DNA from 2 places in the Pseudoclavibacter sp. JAI123 genome. Region 2 is predicted to be linked to the other one. Evidence: predicted binding sites of a transcription regulator. Region 2 holds the regulator's gene; the other holds the start of a gene.

Region 1 (7,471 bases), 290 kb from region 2:
CGGCGACGACGAGCACGTTGACTCCGGACGCGATCTGGTTCTGGATCTGCGAGATCTGCGTGTCCGGGTCGTTCTCGGCATACTGGAGGTCGGTGGTGAAGCCGGCCTCGTCGAGCTTGCTCTGGAGCTGCGCGCCGTCGTTGATCCAACGCTCGAGCTCGCGGGTCGGCATCGAGATGCCGACGCTCTCGACCTCGACTGCTGCTCCTGCTTCGCCGGTTGCTGCTGGGTCTGCTGGCGCGTCGCAGGCGGTGAGGCCGAGTGCGAGGCCTCCAACGACTGCGAGACCGAGCAACTTCTTCGTTGCTGACATGAAGGTCATTTCCTCTCTGAAATGTCTTGCCCTAAGTTGTCGCGCCAAACATATACCTACTTGGGTGCAGTTGTGCAACCCCGTTTCGGATTCGTGACAAAACTGGCGGCCGGAGGGGCCTGAGATGCATCCCAACGACAACTGAGGGTGGATCTACGACATCGGAATGCTATATGTTGCTCTCTAGAACTTATCAACGACGATATCTGGAACGGACCCTCATGCCTTTGACCCCCACCCCCGCAGACAAGTTCTCGTTCGGTCTGTGGACCGTCGGCTACAACGGCACCGACCCGTTCGGCGGCCCGACGCGCGCCGACCTCGACGTCGTGCACGTCGTCGAGAAGCTCGCCGAGGCCGGCGCCTACGGACTCACGTTCCACGACGACGACCTCTTCCCGTTCGGATCCACCGACGAGGTGCGCGACTCCCAGATCTCCCGCCTGCGCGGCGCCCTGGATGCGACGGGCCTCGTCGTTCCCATGGTCACCACGAACCTCTTCTCCGCCCCCGTCTTCAAGGACGGCGGCTTCACGTCGAACGACCGCGATGTGCGCCGCTTCGCGCTGCGCAAGGTGCTCCGCAACCTCGACCTCGCCGCCTCGCTCGGCGCCGAGACGTTCGTCATGTGGGGCGGCCGTGAGGGCGCCGAGTACGACTCCGCGAAGGACATCCGCCAGGCCCTCGAGCGCTACCGCGAGGCCGTCAACCTGCTCGGCGACTACGTCACCGACAAGGGCTACAACATCCGCTTCGCCATCGAGCCGAAGCCGAACGAGCCCCGCGGCGACATCCTCCTCCCCACGGTCGGCCACGCCCTCGCCTTCATCGAGACGCTCGAGCGTCCAGAGCTCGTCGGCGTGAACCCTGAAGTCGGACACGAGCAGATGGCTGGCCTCAACTTCGCCGCCGGCATCGCGCAGGCCCTCTACCAGGGCAAGCTCTTCCACATCGACCTCAACGGCCAGCGCGGCATCAAGTACGACCAGGACCTCGTGTTCGGTCACGGCGACCTGCAGAACGCGTTCGCGCTCGTCGACCTGCTCGAGAACGGCGGCCCCAACGGCGGCCAGACCTACACGGGCCCGCGCCACTTCGACTACAAGCCCTCGCGCACCGAGGACGAAACGGGTGTGTGGGAGTCGGCAGCGGCGAACATGCGCACCTACCTGCTCCTCAAGGAGCGCGCGGCGGCATTCCGCGCCGACCCCGAGGTGCAGGAGGCTCTCGCGGCGTCCCGCGTCGACGAGCTCTCCACCAATACGCTCGGCGAGGGCGAGACGTACGACGACTTCCTCGCCGACCGCTCCGCATACGAGGACTTCGACGCGAACGCGTACTTCAACGGCAAGGGCTTCGGCTTCGTGCGCCTGCAGCAGCTCGCGCTCGAGCACCTCATGGGCGCCCGCGGCTAGTCCCGCCCCTCGCCCGACGGACTCCCCCGTCCCCCTGACAGAGCTGTGGCGGATGCACGCACGTCCAACGACGCGCATGCATCCGCCCCAGCTCTGTCGTGCACCCCACCCCAGCACTACAGAAAGCAGACCACCATGCTCGTCGCCGGCTTCGACTCGAGTACGCAGAGCTGCAAGCTCGTCATCCGGGACGCCGTGACGGGCGAGCTCATCCGCCAGGGTCGCGCGTCGCACGCCCCCGGCACGGAGGTGGACCCGGAGAACTGGTGGGCCGCCGTCCAGGACGCGACCGCAGCGGCTGGCGGGCTCGAGGACGTCGCAGCGCTGTCCGTCGCCGGCCAGCAGCACGGCATGGTCGCGCTCGACGCCGATGGCCACGTCGTGCGCGACGCGCTGCTCTGGAACGACACGCGCAGCGCGGCTGCCGCCCGCGACCTCATCGCGGAGTTCGGGCAGGAGACGCTCGTCGAGCGCACAGGCCTCGTGCCGGTCGCCTCCTTCACCATCACGAAGCTCCGCTGGCTTCGGGATGCCGAGCCACAGAACGCCGCGCGTGTCGCCGCCGTCGCACTCCCCCACGACTGGCTCACGTGGCGGCTCCTCGGCTACGGCCCCGCCGACGAGAGCCCCCTCGGCCCCGACCTGACGAAGCTCACGACCGACCGCTCCGACGCTTCCGGAACCGGCTACTGGTCACCGTTCACCGGCGACTACGACCGCGAGCTGCTCGTCGCGGCGCTCGGCCACGACGTCATCCTCCCGCGCGTGCTCGGCCCGTCCGAGGTCGCCGGCAAGACCCCGGCTGGCGTGCTCGTCGCCGCGGGAGCCGGTGACAACGCGGGTGCCGCGCTCGGTCTCAACGCCCGCGCCGGCGACGTGGTCGTCTCCATCGGCACCTCCGGCACCGTGTTCTCGGTCGCCGAGCGGCCGGTTGTCGACCCGAACGGCGGTCTTGCGGGATTCGCCGACGCGACGGGCGAGTTCCTTCCCCTGTCCGCCACGCTCAACGCGGCGCGCGTCATCGACACGACCGCAACCGTGCTCGGCGTGGACCACGCGGAGTTCGGCCGGCTGGCCGCGTCCGCCCCCGTGGGCTCCGGCGGGCTCGCGTTCGTGCCGTACCTCGACGGCGAACGCACTCCCGACCTGCCGGACGCGACAGCATCCCTGCTCGGCATGACGCGTGGATCCTTCACACGCGAGAACCTCGCCCGCGCCGCGGTCGAGGGCATGCTCGGCAGCCTCGCACAGGCCCTCGATGCGCACCGCGCGCTCGGCGTCGACGCGAAGCGCGTCATGCTCATCGGCGGCGCCGCTCTGAGCGAGGGCGTGCGCGCCGTCGCCCCGACCCTCTTCGAGGTTCCCGTCGAGATCCCCGCGCCCGGCGAGTACGTCGCCGACGGCGCAGCCCGCCAGGCCGCCTGGATCGCGACCGGCAGCCGCCCCGACTGGCCCGTCGAGACCATCGCCCACCTGGAGCCTGCGCCTGATGCGGCGCTTCGAGCCCGGTTCGTGGCGGCCGCGGAGCTCGCGCGGGACTCCGAGGAGTCAGGCAAGGGCCTGCGTTCCGTCTGAGACATCGCGAAGGGGGCAGTGCGAGATCGCACTGCCCCCCCTCTCCTGCGTCGCCTGTCGGCTACGCCTGAATGGTCTCGACCTTCGTGCCGGTCTCGATCTCGATCTTGCGCGGCTTCGCGCGCTCGCTGACGGGAACCGTCACGGTCAGCACGCCGTGCTCGTAGCTCGCGGCGATGCGCTCGGTGTCGAGGCCCTGGCCGAGCGTGAACTGACGCAGGTAGCTGCCGCCGTTGCGCTCACGCACGAGCCACTTGGCACCCTCGGCGTTCACGGTGCTGCGCTCGGCGCGGATCGTGAGCTGCTGGCCGTCGAGGTCGACGTCGATCGAGCTGGGGTCGATGCCGGGCAGGTCGGCGGTGAGGATGTAGTGGTCGGCCTCACGGTAGAGGTCGATGGGCATCGAACGCGGACTGTTCGGTGCTCCCTGGAAAAGTCGTTCCATCTCCTGGAACGGATCGAAGACGCGTGCCATGTCGTTTTCCCTTCCTTGTACGCACCCTCACGATCGTGAGCGACTGCGGTGAACTTGAGTCGACTGGTGTCAACTTCCTTGCTCAGAAAATTAGCACTCGACCAGGCCGAGTGCCAGAAAGTTTGCTGAAAACCGCGTCAGCCGTGGGCGAACGACCCCCGTCAGTGGAAGCGGTGGTCCTGCACGGTCATGCGCGCGCCATGCTTCGGGCGCGGGTTGCCAGCCAGCTTGATGAGGCGCACGACCCGCTCGCGATGCCCCCGCCACGGCTCGAGCAGCTCCCGCATGCCGTCGTCGTCGACGTCGCAGCCCGCGAGCGCCCACCCCACCATGTTGGGGATGTGGTAGTCGCTGAAGCTCGGCGCGTCCGGGTCACCGTGTGAGCGCTGCACGGTCTCGTTTGCCGTCCACACGCCGACGCCGACAATCGAGCGGAGGCGGCGCAATGGCTCCTCAGACCCGGTTGGCAGGCTCGCCGTGCGCTCCAGCGCCGACGCGACCGTCGCGGAGCGGATGACCGTACCCGTCCGGGAGTGGTCGACGCCCGCCCGATGCCAGTCCCAGCTCGGGATGCGCCGCCACTGCTCCGGTGTGAGCGGAAGCCGCAGGTGGCGCGGCACGAGGCCGGCTGGGCCGGGCGCGGCACCCGCGTAGTCGCGGTGCAGGATGTCCCACGCTCGATGCGCCTCGAGGCCCGTGATCTTCTGCTCGATGATGGCGGCACTGAGCGCCTCGAACACCGCCCCCGACTTCGGGAGCCGGAGCCCCTCGTTGCGACGCCGCACATCCGCCAGCTCGGGAAGCGCCTCGAGGCGCAGCTCGCTCCAGTCGTCATCGCGACCAAGGAGGACCGGGGCTTCGTCGACCGCGATCTCGGCGGCCTCGCCCCACGACACGATGCGGACCCCGTCCCGCGCCTGCCGGAAGACAGTCGTCGCCCCACCCGCGAGCGCGTGCGACGTGCGCCACACGTCCCTCGAGACCGGGTGCATCCAGCAGGTCGGGTCGCGCCTGCCCCGCATGAGCGGCGACAGGGTCTGCACGACATCGACCGGCAGCGCCGGCCGATAGAGCGTCATGACCCGATCTGGCATGCGGCAAGGGTACGCAGACCCACCGACATCCGCGCCCCCTCGACGCTCGGAGCCCCGCCGCTCACCTAAAATCGACCGCATGGCTGTCCCCAAGATCGTGCTCTACTACGCCTTCGCGCCCCTCGCCGATCCGGAGGCGATCCGCCTCTGGCAGCGAGACCTCGCGGCGTCGCTGGGGCTGCGCGGGCGCATCCTGATCTCGAAGGACGGCATCAACGGCACCCTCGGCGGGGAGCTCGACGCGCTCAAGCGGTACGTGCGCACCACCCGCGAGTACGCGGCGTTCAAGGACGCCGACTACAAGTGGTCGGAGGGCACCGGCCTCGATGAGAACGGACAGAGCCTCGACTTCCCGCGCCTCAGCGTCAAGGTGCGGGACGAGATCGTGAGCTTCGGGGCGCCCGGGGAACTGGAGGTCGACGAGCACGGCGTGGTCGGCGGCGGCACCCACCTTGCCCCCGACGAGCTCCACGCACTGGTCGAGTCGCGCGACGACGTCGTCTTCTTCGACGGACGCAACGCCATCGAGGCCCAGATCGGCCGCTTCGAGGGCGCCGTCGTGCCAGAGACGGGCACAACCCGTGACTTCATCGCCGAGCTCGAGTCCGGCAAGTACGACGAGCTGAAGTCGAAGCCCGTCGTCACCTACTGCACGGGAGGCGTGCGCTGCGAGGTCCTCTCCGCGCTCATGGTGAAGCGCGGCTTCAGCGAGGTGTACCAGCTCGACGGCGGCATCGTCCGCTACGCCGAGCAGTTCGGCAACGAAGGCCTCTGGAAGGGATCGCTCGCCGTCTTCGACGCCCGCGAGCACCTCGAGTTCGGGCCGAACACCGAGATGCTCGGGCGCTGCCGAGAGTGCGCGGCGCCCACGCACCGCACGCAGAACTGCAGCGACGCCTCGTGCCGCGAGCGCTTCGTCGCCTGCGAAGACTGCGGCGCGAACGAGCTGCTCTGCGCCGAGCACCAGCTCGCGGCGGTCCCAGACAGGGCGGTTTCCTGACCGGAGGATCGGGCCAGGGCCGGGTCGGCCGCATCCGTCGCTCCTCTCGAGGCCCTGACGGACCACCTTCCGGTCGGTGACACGCCGAGCACGTGGGTGATCTTCAGACATCCCCGATCTTGGCGGCGGCGGCACACTGGAACGCGCCGGACCGCCACATTTGTGGTGACGTAGAACAAAATTGCGCGTTCGGGCGGCTCACGGCGCACAGCGGCACGCCCGCACCGCTATCGTGTGTAGCGGCAAAGAAACATTGCCGATACAAATCATCCGTAGATTCGCAGAGTGGCGAATCCTCGCTTGCAGCAATAGCAGTTCCAGAATCTCGTTCAGTCGTCGTGCCCAGCCCGACTCGCACTGGAGGTACTCCGTGCCCCTTCTCCTCAGTCCGCTTCCGCCAGCCGGATCGCGCTCAGCGACCGCCGGGCGTTCCCGGCTCACCCAAACGCACCGAATGCTCGCGGCCCTCGCGATGTCGCTCTTCGCGTTCCTCGGCGTCTTCTCGATGGCCGGACCCGCAAACGCGGAGTCCGAGCCCCCGGAGGAGTCGGCGTACTCGATCAGCGGCATCCTCAACTTCGAGAGCGAACCCGTCGAGGGCGTCTCGCTCACCGTCGAAGGCGACGGCTACACCGAGACGGTGGAGTCGGGTGAGGACGGACGCTGGCGCGTCCCCGTCCCCGGCCCCGGCAACTACACGGTGACGCTCGACACGGAGACGCTGCCGGACGGCGTGGACCTCCGCAACGAAGACGGGGCGACGGCCGAGGTCACGGAGGACGAGTGGTCGACGACCAACGTCGGTCGCCTCTTCGCGCTCGGCGAGGACACGAGGCAGAGCAGCAACTTCGGCTCGCAGCTCATCGAGCGCCTCGTCGCGGGGCTCAACTTCGGCCTGCTCATCGCGCTCGGCGCGATCGGCATCACGCTGATCTTCGGCACGACCGGGCTGAACAACTTCTCGCACGGCGAGCTGGTCACGTTCGGTGGCCTCATGGCCTGGCTCTTCTCCGTCTCCATGGGGCTCAACATCTTCGTGGCGATGATCATCGTCGTCCTCCTCGGCGCGGCCTTCGGCTGGGTTCAGGATGCGACGCTCTGGAAGCCACTGCGCAAGCGCGGCGTGCGCCTCGTGCCCGCCATGATCGTGAGCATCGGCCTCGGCCTCGCGCTGCGCTACATCTACCAGCTGTTCTTCGGCGGAGCGATCCTCCCGATGAGCTCCGTGGGTCTCAGCGGGGCCGTCGAGTTCGGCCCCGTGCGCATCACGACAGGCTCGCTGCTGAGCATGGGCATCTCGATCGTCACCCTCCTGCTCGTCGCCCTGTTCCTGACCCGCACCAGGGTCGGCAAGGCAACCAGAGCCGTCTCCGACAACCCGTCGCTCGCGAGCGCATCCGGTATCAACGTCGACCGCATCATCCGCATCGTCTGGACCACGGCAGGTGGCCTCGCCGCCCTCGCCGGCGTCATGCTCGCCCTGTACCGCCAGTCGTCGTGGGACATGGGCTTCCAGGTGCTGCTGCTGATGTTCGCCGCCGTCACCCTCGGTGGCCTCGGCTCCGCGTACGGCGCGCTCGTCGGATCGCTCGTCGTCGG
Region 2 (7,471 bases):
CCCGTCAAAAAGACCCATCGCACTCCACCGCCCTGTTCATGTCAGCTTTGATCCCACTCCTTGACGACGACGATCGTCCCCGGCGCCAGCGCCCGCAACTCCGCAACCCGGGTCGCCGTGTCGACCGGGCCACCTTCCAGCGTGAGCTCGCGGATCGCCTGACGTTCAACACGCAGGTAGAGATCGATGAGCCCCTCGACGGCGAGCTCGTACCGCGTCGGATAGCCGTCACCGCCGTGGGAGACGACCGCCTCCCGCTCAGCAAGTCCTCGCCACGGATGCGGTGCATCGCACCTGCATGTGCCACCCAGGTCACGCCCCTCACACGCCGAGTTGTCCTGGACCGAAACCATGTCCTGACTGCTCCAACCAGGCAGGCTGCGCTGAGTGCGGCCTGTATCCGTCCAGTGCAGGTAGGTGTGAAACCCGAGCATGGTCACTCCTTTCGATTCGTTGCCGCCAGTATGTTCCCAACCTCCGACATTCTGAGTCCCGCGCTGTGCGCTCACCCAGGGATCGGGAATCCCTGGATGAGCGAGTCCTGAATCGAAGAGGATCGAAGCATCACACTGGTTCCAGCAGCCAGACTGCAGATTCGCTTCATCACCACTCGCGAGCTTGGCGCCCGCACAATTCAGGAGAATCCAGTGCCGAAGAACATCGACATCCAGGTCCCGTCCCTCAACGGCAAGCTCGCCCTCGTCACGGGCGCGAGCGACGGTATCGGCTTTCACATCGCCAGCCGCCTCGCCCGCGCTGGCGCCGAAGTGATCATGCCCGTGCGCAACCGCGAGAAGGGCGAGAAGGCCGCCGCGCGCATCCGGGCCTCGAACCCGAGCGCGAAGCTCGAGCTGCGCGACCTCGACCTCTCATCGCTGACATCGGTCGCCGCCCTCACGGGGGAGCTCGTCGCCGCGCGACGCCCCATCAACATCCTCATCAACAACGCCGGCGTCATGACGCCGCCAGAGCGTCGCGCCACGAGCGACGGCTTCGAGCTGCAGTTCGGCACCAACCACCTCGGCCACTTCGCGCTCACCACCGGCCTCCTCCCCCTGCTCAAGGAGGGCAAAGCGCACGTCACCACGCAGATCAGCGTCGCCGCCAACCAGGGCGCCGTGAACTGGGACGACCTCAACTGGGAGCGCAGCTACAGCAACATGGGCTCGTACAGCTCGTCGAAGATCGCCACCGGCCTGCTCGGGATGCACCTGCACCGCCTCAGCGAGGCGAACGGCTGGGGCATCACAAGCAACCTCTCGCACCCCGGCGTCTCCCCCACGAACCTGCTCTCCGCGCAGCCGGGCATGGGCCGCACGAGCGACACCACCGAGGTCAAGGTCATCCGCGTGCTCTCCCGCATCGGCATCGCCGGCACCCCGCAGAGCGCCGCGCTCCCCGCGATCCTCGCGGCCACCAGCCCGGACGCGAAGGGAGGGCGTCTGTACGGCCCGAAGGGGCCCGGCCACATCGGCGGCCGCCCCGCCGAGCAGAAGCTCTACTCGCGGGTCACGAGTGAAGCGGATGCGCGCCGCTTGTGGGAGCTGTCCGAGCAGCTCGTCGCCGAGCACGCGGCCCGCTAGCCTCGCCTCATGGACAGAGCCCAGCTTGCCGACTTCCTTCGCAGCCGCCGAGAAGCGCTGCAACCGGAGGACGTCGGCATGACGAAGGGGCCGCGCCGCCGGACGGCGGGTCTGCGGCGCGAGGAGGTCGCGGCGCTCAGCGACATGTCGGTCGACTACTACAGCCGACTCGAGCAGAGCCGCGGCCCGCAGCCGTCCGAGCAGATGCTCGCCGCGATCGCCCGCGGGCTGCGCCTCACTCTGGCAGAGCGCGACCACCTCTTCTACCTCGCCGGTCACCAGCCGCCGAAGCGCACGATCAGCGGCGAGCACGTCGCGCCGGGGCTCATGCGCATCCTCGACCGGCTCGCCGACACCCCAGCCCAGGTCATGACGGCCATGGGCGAGACGCTCGTGCAGACGCCAGCGGCGCGGGCGCTGTTCGGCGACGAGACCCGCTTCACCGGCAATGCACGCAGCGTCGTCTACCGCTGGTTCACCGACCCCGGCGCCCGCCACGTCTACCCGGAAAGCGACCATGACAAGCTGTCGCGCGCCTTCGCCGCGGATGCCCGTGGCTTCGCGGCCCAGCAGGGTCCTGACTCTCGCGCCCAGCGGGTCATCGACGCCCTCCTCGCGGTAAGCCCGGAGTTCGCCGAGATCTGGGCCGACCACGAGATCAATGCGATGCACGAGCTCGAGAAGCGCGTGCAGCATCCCGAGACCGGGGTGATCACCGTGCAGTGCCAGTTCCTCGTCGACCCCACGCAGGGCCAGACCCTGCTGGTGCTCACGGCGACGCCCGGCACCAAGAGCTACGACAGGCTGCAGCTGCTCTCCGTGCTCGGCACCCAGCGCCTGACCGCGGACGCCTGACGCCGCGAGCACCCGGCCGCGCGAGCGCCGGGGCACCCGGCACGACAGCCAGCACGAGCGCGGCAGGACAGCGAACGCGGCGCGAGCGCAGCGCATCCACCACCGCGACCGCCCCGAGAAGTTGTGGCTTTGCGCTTCTGCGCCACGCCGCGATGGCATGCCGCCACAACTCTGCGCCGAGACGGACCCTCCCACGGCGCTCCCGTTTCCGAGCGTTCTTCGACTGCGCCCGCCTCCGAGCGTTCCGTTGTGTCGGTACACAGTGGATGCGCATGAGCGGCCCCTAGCCTGGTCGCGCCGCTGGCAGCCCAGACCCGGCGGCCGACGACTGTCGCGGGCGAGCGACGCCACGCGGACCAAGACGACAAAGGAGTTGCGATATGACAGATTTCAGCGGACGTTCAGTCCTCATCACCGGTGGAGCGGGCGGCATCGGCGCTGCGACCGCAGAGGAGTTCCTCAAGCTGGGGGCCCGCGTGGCTCTGGTCGATCTGTTCGCCAAGCCGCTCGAGGCCACGCGCGAGCGCCTCGCGGCACACGGGGACGTCATCACGATCACTGCGGACGTCACCAATGAGGCAGACGTCGAGCGCTACGTCGCCGAGACCGTCGGGGCGTTCGGCACCATCGACGTGTTCTTCAACAACGCCGGCATCGAGGGCGCCGTCGGCCCGCTCACGGAGGCGAGCGTCGACAACTACGAGAAGGTGTTCGCCGTCAACGTCCGCGGAGTCTTCCTCGGCATGAAGCACGTGCTCAAGGTCATGACCGAGCGCGGCAGCGGCAGCATCATCAACACCTCCTCGGAGGCAGGCCTCGACGGGTCGCCGGGCGTCTCCGCCTACGTCGCGTCGAAGCACGCCGTCGTCGGCTTCACGAAGTCGGCCGCGCTCGAGGTCGCGGCGACCGGGGTGCGGGTCAACAGCATCCACCCGTCCGGCGTGAACACGCAGATGGTGCGGCGCCTCGAGGAAGGATTCGGCGGCGGCGACACCGAGGCCGCGAAGGCAGGCTTCCAGGCGGCGATCCCGATGGGCCGCTACGCGGAGCCGCTCGATATCGCGCGCGTCGTCGTGTTCCTCGGCTCGGACGAGGCGTCGTTCGTGACCGGCGCGCAGTGGCGCGTCGACGGCGGCAACGGCGCCCGCTGACCGGAGCATCCTCCGCGCCGCGCGCGGGCGAAGGCAGACTCACGCAGTCAGAGTTGTGGCCCGGTGCTGCTCCCGAGAACGGGAACAGCACCGGGCCACAACTCTCTGGTGCTCGCGGCTCCCGCCCGCCCGCCCGCAGCATCCGCGACCCGCGACCCGCCACCACGCAGGCAAAGTTGTGGCCCGTTGTCACTCCCGCAGGCGGGCACGACAACGGGCCACAACTCTTCGCGCCGCAAGGACTCACCAGCTGGCCCCTGGCCGAACTCCCGCCGCCCCTCAGGCGAGACTCGTCAGCACGAACAGCGTCGCGCGCAGCGGCGAGAGCGCGATCGCGACGGCGAGGTCCTGGGGTGTGCACCCGCCCTTGAGCCGATGCGACGTGAACGACGCCCCGCTTGTCACGACCGGCGCCCCATTGCGGGAGACCTGAACGCTCGAGAGGCCGACGCCGCGCATCGTCCACTCGGTGCCGTCGACGCGAGCCCGCACCGTGCGCGAGCGGCGAGTGAGCTGAAGGTCGAATCGCCGAGCATGCGGCTGCGTCACCTCGCCGGCGATACCGCCGACGACGAGCTGCATCGGGAACCGGAATGCGCCCTCGGGTGCGACCCAGGCCGCCCCGCGGTGGTGCGTCTCGTCGGCGATGAGCTCGGCGGTCGGGAGCCCGTCGCCGGAGGCCGTCGCGCGCCAGGGGTCGGCCGCGTACACGAGCGTGGCCGTGCCGAAGGGGGTCGCAGCCCGCCACACCTCTTCCGGTGACCGGTGGGTGATCGGGAACCGCTGGGACCGGAATGCACGGATGCTCACGGCGCGTTCCTCGGCGTGCCTAGCCGTCCGCGGGCTTCTTCGCGGTGGGGCGACGCCTGCGCACGGGGCGTGGGCGCTCCTCGGCTTCGCGTTCCGCCTCGTGCACGCGAGCCGGCCGCCAGACGACGACCTCGGTGCGGCGTGCAGTGCGGCGCCCGTGCGCGAGTGGCACGACGTCGCCGCGCTCGCCAGCCGCGAAGACCCGGCCGCCCAGTCGTGTGAGACGCTCGTCGGCGAGCTCCACCTCGAGCGCCCGCACGCGCCGCCGCAGCCCGAGCACCTCACGCTGCAGCTCGAGCACGCGCGCGATGCCTTCGAGGCTCACGCCCTCGTTCGAGAGCACTGCGATCTCCCGCAGCTGCGCCACGTCGCGCAGCGAGTAGCGCCGCACGCGGCCCGCCGTACGCTGCGGCGTGACCAGACCCATCCGGTCGTATTGCCGCAGGGTCTGCGGGTGCATGTTCGCGAGCTCGGCGGCCATGGCGATCGCGAAGATCGGGGCGTCCTCGTCGAGGTCGGAGGGGAGTGCCATGAGCGCCCCTACCTGCCTTGGCGGGCGAGGCGGAGGAGATCCTCGCGCGGGCTCTCGTCACCGGATGCGGCGACGAAGTCAGCGAGGGCCTTCTCTTGCGCACTTGAGAGATGGTTCGGGACCGCGACCTCCAGGTGCACGAGCAGATCGCCCTTGCCCTTCTTCGTCTCGATGCCGCGGCCTTTGACGCGCAGCGTCTTGCCGTTCGGGGTGCCGGGCGCGACCTTCACGCGCACGGTGCCGCCGTCGACCGTGGGTACCTCGATGGTCGCGCCGAGCACTGCCTCCGCGAAGGAGACGGGCACGGTGACCTCGAGGTTGAGGCCCGAGCGGGTGAAGACGGGGTCCGGGCGCACCGTCACCGTGAGGATCAGGTCTCCCGCTTCGCCGCCGTTGGGGCTCTGGCCGCCCTTGCCGCGGAGTCGGATCTTCTGCCCGTCCTCGACGCCGGCCGGAACGCGCACCTTCACGACGCGTCCGTCCTGCCCCTGCAGCTCCACGGTGTCGCCCTTGATGGCGGTCATGAAACCGAGGGTCGTGGATGCGCTCTGGTCGCGGCCCTTCTGCGGTCCGGTCTGGAAACCGGCGGGGCGACCTGCGCCGCCGCCGAAGCTGCCGGCGCCGAATCCGCCGCCGCCTCCGCCGAACATGGAGCCGAGGAGGTCCTCGAAGTCCGCATTCGACGCGCCTCGGCGCGCACCGCCGCCGTTGAACATCCCGCCGAACACGTCTTCGAAGCCCGCGCCTCCGGGGCCGCCTGGGCCCTGCTGGAAGCGGGCGCCGGAGCCCATCGCGCGCATCTGGTCGTACTCTGCGCGGTGCTCTGGGTCGGAGATCACCGAGTAGGCCTCGGAGATCTCCTTGAACTTCGCCTCAGCAGCGGTGTCTCCCGGGTGCGAGTCAGGGTGGTACTGACGCGCGAGCTTCCGGTACTGCTTCTTGAGGTCTTTTTCGTCTACGTCCTTCGATACGCCGAGCACCGCGTAGAAGTCCTTGTCAAACCAATCCTGACTGGCCATATGGTCCTTCTGTTCCTAGGAATGAGCATGTCTTCTGGATGAACACGAGAGGGGGCCCGCGTCTGCGGTGCCCCCTGCCGTGTTCGATCGGTGCGGGTGCGCCGATCGCGGTGCTTACGAAGCGGGTACGAACACCGCTGCCTTCGCGACGCGGACCACGCGGTCGCCGACCGTGTAGCCGCGCTCGACAACATCGGCGATGGTGTCGGTGGTGACGCTCGGGTTCGGGAGCTGCGCGATCGCCTCGTACCGCTGCGGGTCGAAGGCCTCGCCGGCCTCGCCGTAGGCGGTGAGGCCGAGGCGCTCGACCGCCGTGCGCAGCTTGTTGGCGATGACGGCCATGGGCGTGTCCTCGACGAGGTCGCCGTGCTTCTGGGCACGGTCGAAGTCGTCGAGCACCGGGAGGAGGGAGCGGAGCACTTCAGCCTTGGTGGCGTCGTATGCTTCGCTCTTCTCACGGTCGGTGCGGCGGCGGTAGTTGGCGTACTCCGCCTGGACGCGCTGCAGGTCCTGGAGGCGCTCCTGGGCGAGATCGCTCTCGCCAGGCGTGCCCTCGGTTGGTGCGTCTTCCGCGCCTTCCCCGCTGAGGAGCTTCTCGAGGTCCTCAACGCTCAGACCTTCAGCCGCGGCTTCAGCAGCCTCGCCGGATGCCGGGTCGGCGTCGTCCGGGGTGGACTCCGCCGACTCGGCACCAGCAGCCTTGCCGAGGTCGCGAACTTCGCCAGTCTCCGGGTCGATCCGACGCTTGTCGTTGATGATCGGCTCGTTTGCTTCTCCCGAGTTCTCGGGACCGCGTGCTTCTGACTCGTTTCGCTCTTCAGCCATGACTACTTGTTGTCCTTGTCGTCCTCGTCATCCACGACCTCGGCGTCGACGATGTCATCGTCGGCCGCCTGGTCTCCGGCGGGTGCGTCAGCCGTGGGGGCTTCCGCTGCCTGCTCAGCCTGGGCTGCGGCGTAGATTGCCTCGCCGAGCTTCGTCTGGCTGGTGTTGAGCTTGTCGAGCGCCGACTTCACTGCTGCGTCGTCGTCGCCTGCGAGAGCCGTCTTGAGGGCGTCGACGTCGCCCTGGACCTCGTTCTTGACGTCGGCGGGGAGCTTGTCGTCGTTCTCGGTGAGCACCTTCTCGACCTGGTAGACCGTGGTCTCGGCGATGTTGCGCTGCTCAGCGCCTTCGCGACGCTTCTTGTCCTCTTCCGCGTGCTCTTCCGCCTCGCGGACCATGCGCTCGATGTCTTCCTTGCCGAGGCTGGAGCCGCCGGTGATCGTCATCGACTGCTCCTTGCCCGTGCCCTTGTCCTTTGCGGAGACGTGCACGATGCCGTTGGCGTCGATGTCGAACGTGACCTCGATCTGCGGCATGCCACGGGGGGCCGGTGCGATGCCGGTGAGCTCGAAGGTGCCGAGGTTCTTGTTGTCGCGGGTGAACTCACGCTCGCCCTGGAAGACCTGGATCTGCACGGACGGCTGGTTGTCGTCGGCCGTCGTGAAGGTCTCGCTGCGCTTGGTGGGGATGGCCGTG

Evidence for each region. The regulator HspR, encoded in region 2, represses chaperone genes until heat shock. The targets are predictions, from matches to a motif close to AAGTTGAGTCNNNNNGACTCAACTT.
Region 1: the regulator HspR is predicted to act here: its motif matches at 3,830-3,854, upstream of HDC34_RS00605 (Hsp20/alpha crystallin family protein).

The regions. Positions count from the first base shown of each region.
Region 1 is NZ_JACCCM010000001.1:123,200-130,670, forward strand. Features, by position in the region: gene chvE (multiple monosaccharide ABC transporter substrate-binding protein) at 1-313, opposite strand, end outside; gene xylA (xylose isomerase) at 535-1,728, shown strand; gene HDC34_RS00600 (xylulokinase) at 1,864-3,303, shown strand; gene HDC34_RS00605 (Hsp20/alpha crystallin family protein) at 3,365-3,778, opposite strand; gene HDC34_RS00610 (DNA-3-methyladenine glycosylase) at 3,940-4,872, opposite strand; gene HDC34_RS00615 (rhodanese-related sulfurtransferase) at 4,952-5,872, shown strand; gene HDC34_RS00620 (branched-chain amino acid ABC transporter permease) at 6,327-7,471, shown strand, end outside.
Region 2 is NZ_JACCCM010000001.1:415,725-423,195, reverse strand. Features, by position in the region: gene HDC34_RS02060 (hypothetical protein) at 42-434, opposite strand; gene HDC34_RS02055 (SDR family oxidoreductase) at 648-1,583, shown strand; gene HDC34_RS02050 (helix-turn-helix transcriptional regulator) at 1,593-2,438, shown strand; gene HDC34_RS02045 (SDR family NAD(P)-dependent oxidoreductase) at 2,819-3,589, shown strand; gene HDC34_RS02040 (hypothetical protein) at 3,869-4,399, opposite strand; gene HDC34_RS02035 (heat shock protein transcriptional repressor HspR) at 4,419-4,931, opposite strand; gene HDC34_RS02030 (DnaJ C-terminal domain-containing protein) at 4,940-5,950, opposite strand; gene HDC34_RS02025 (nucleotide exchange factor GrpE) at 6,065-6,775, opposite strand; gene dnaK (molecular chaperone DnaK) at 6,778-7,471, opposite strand, start outside.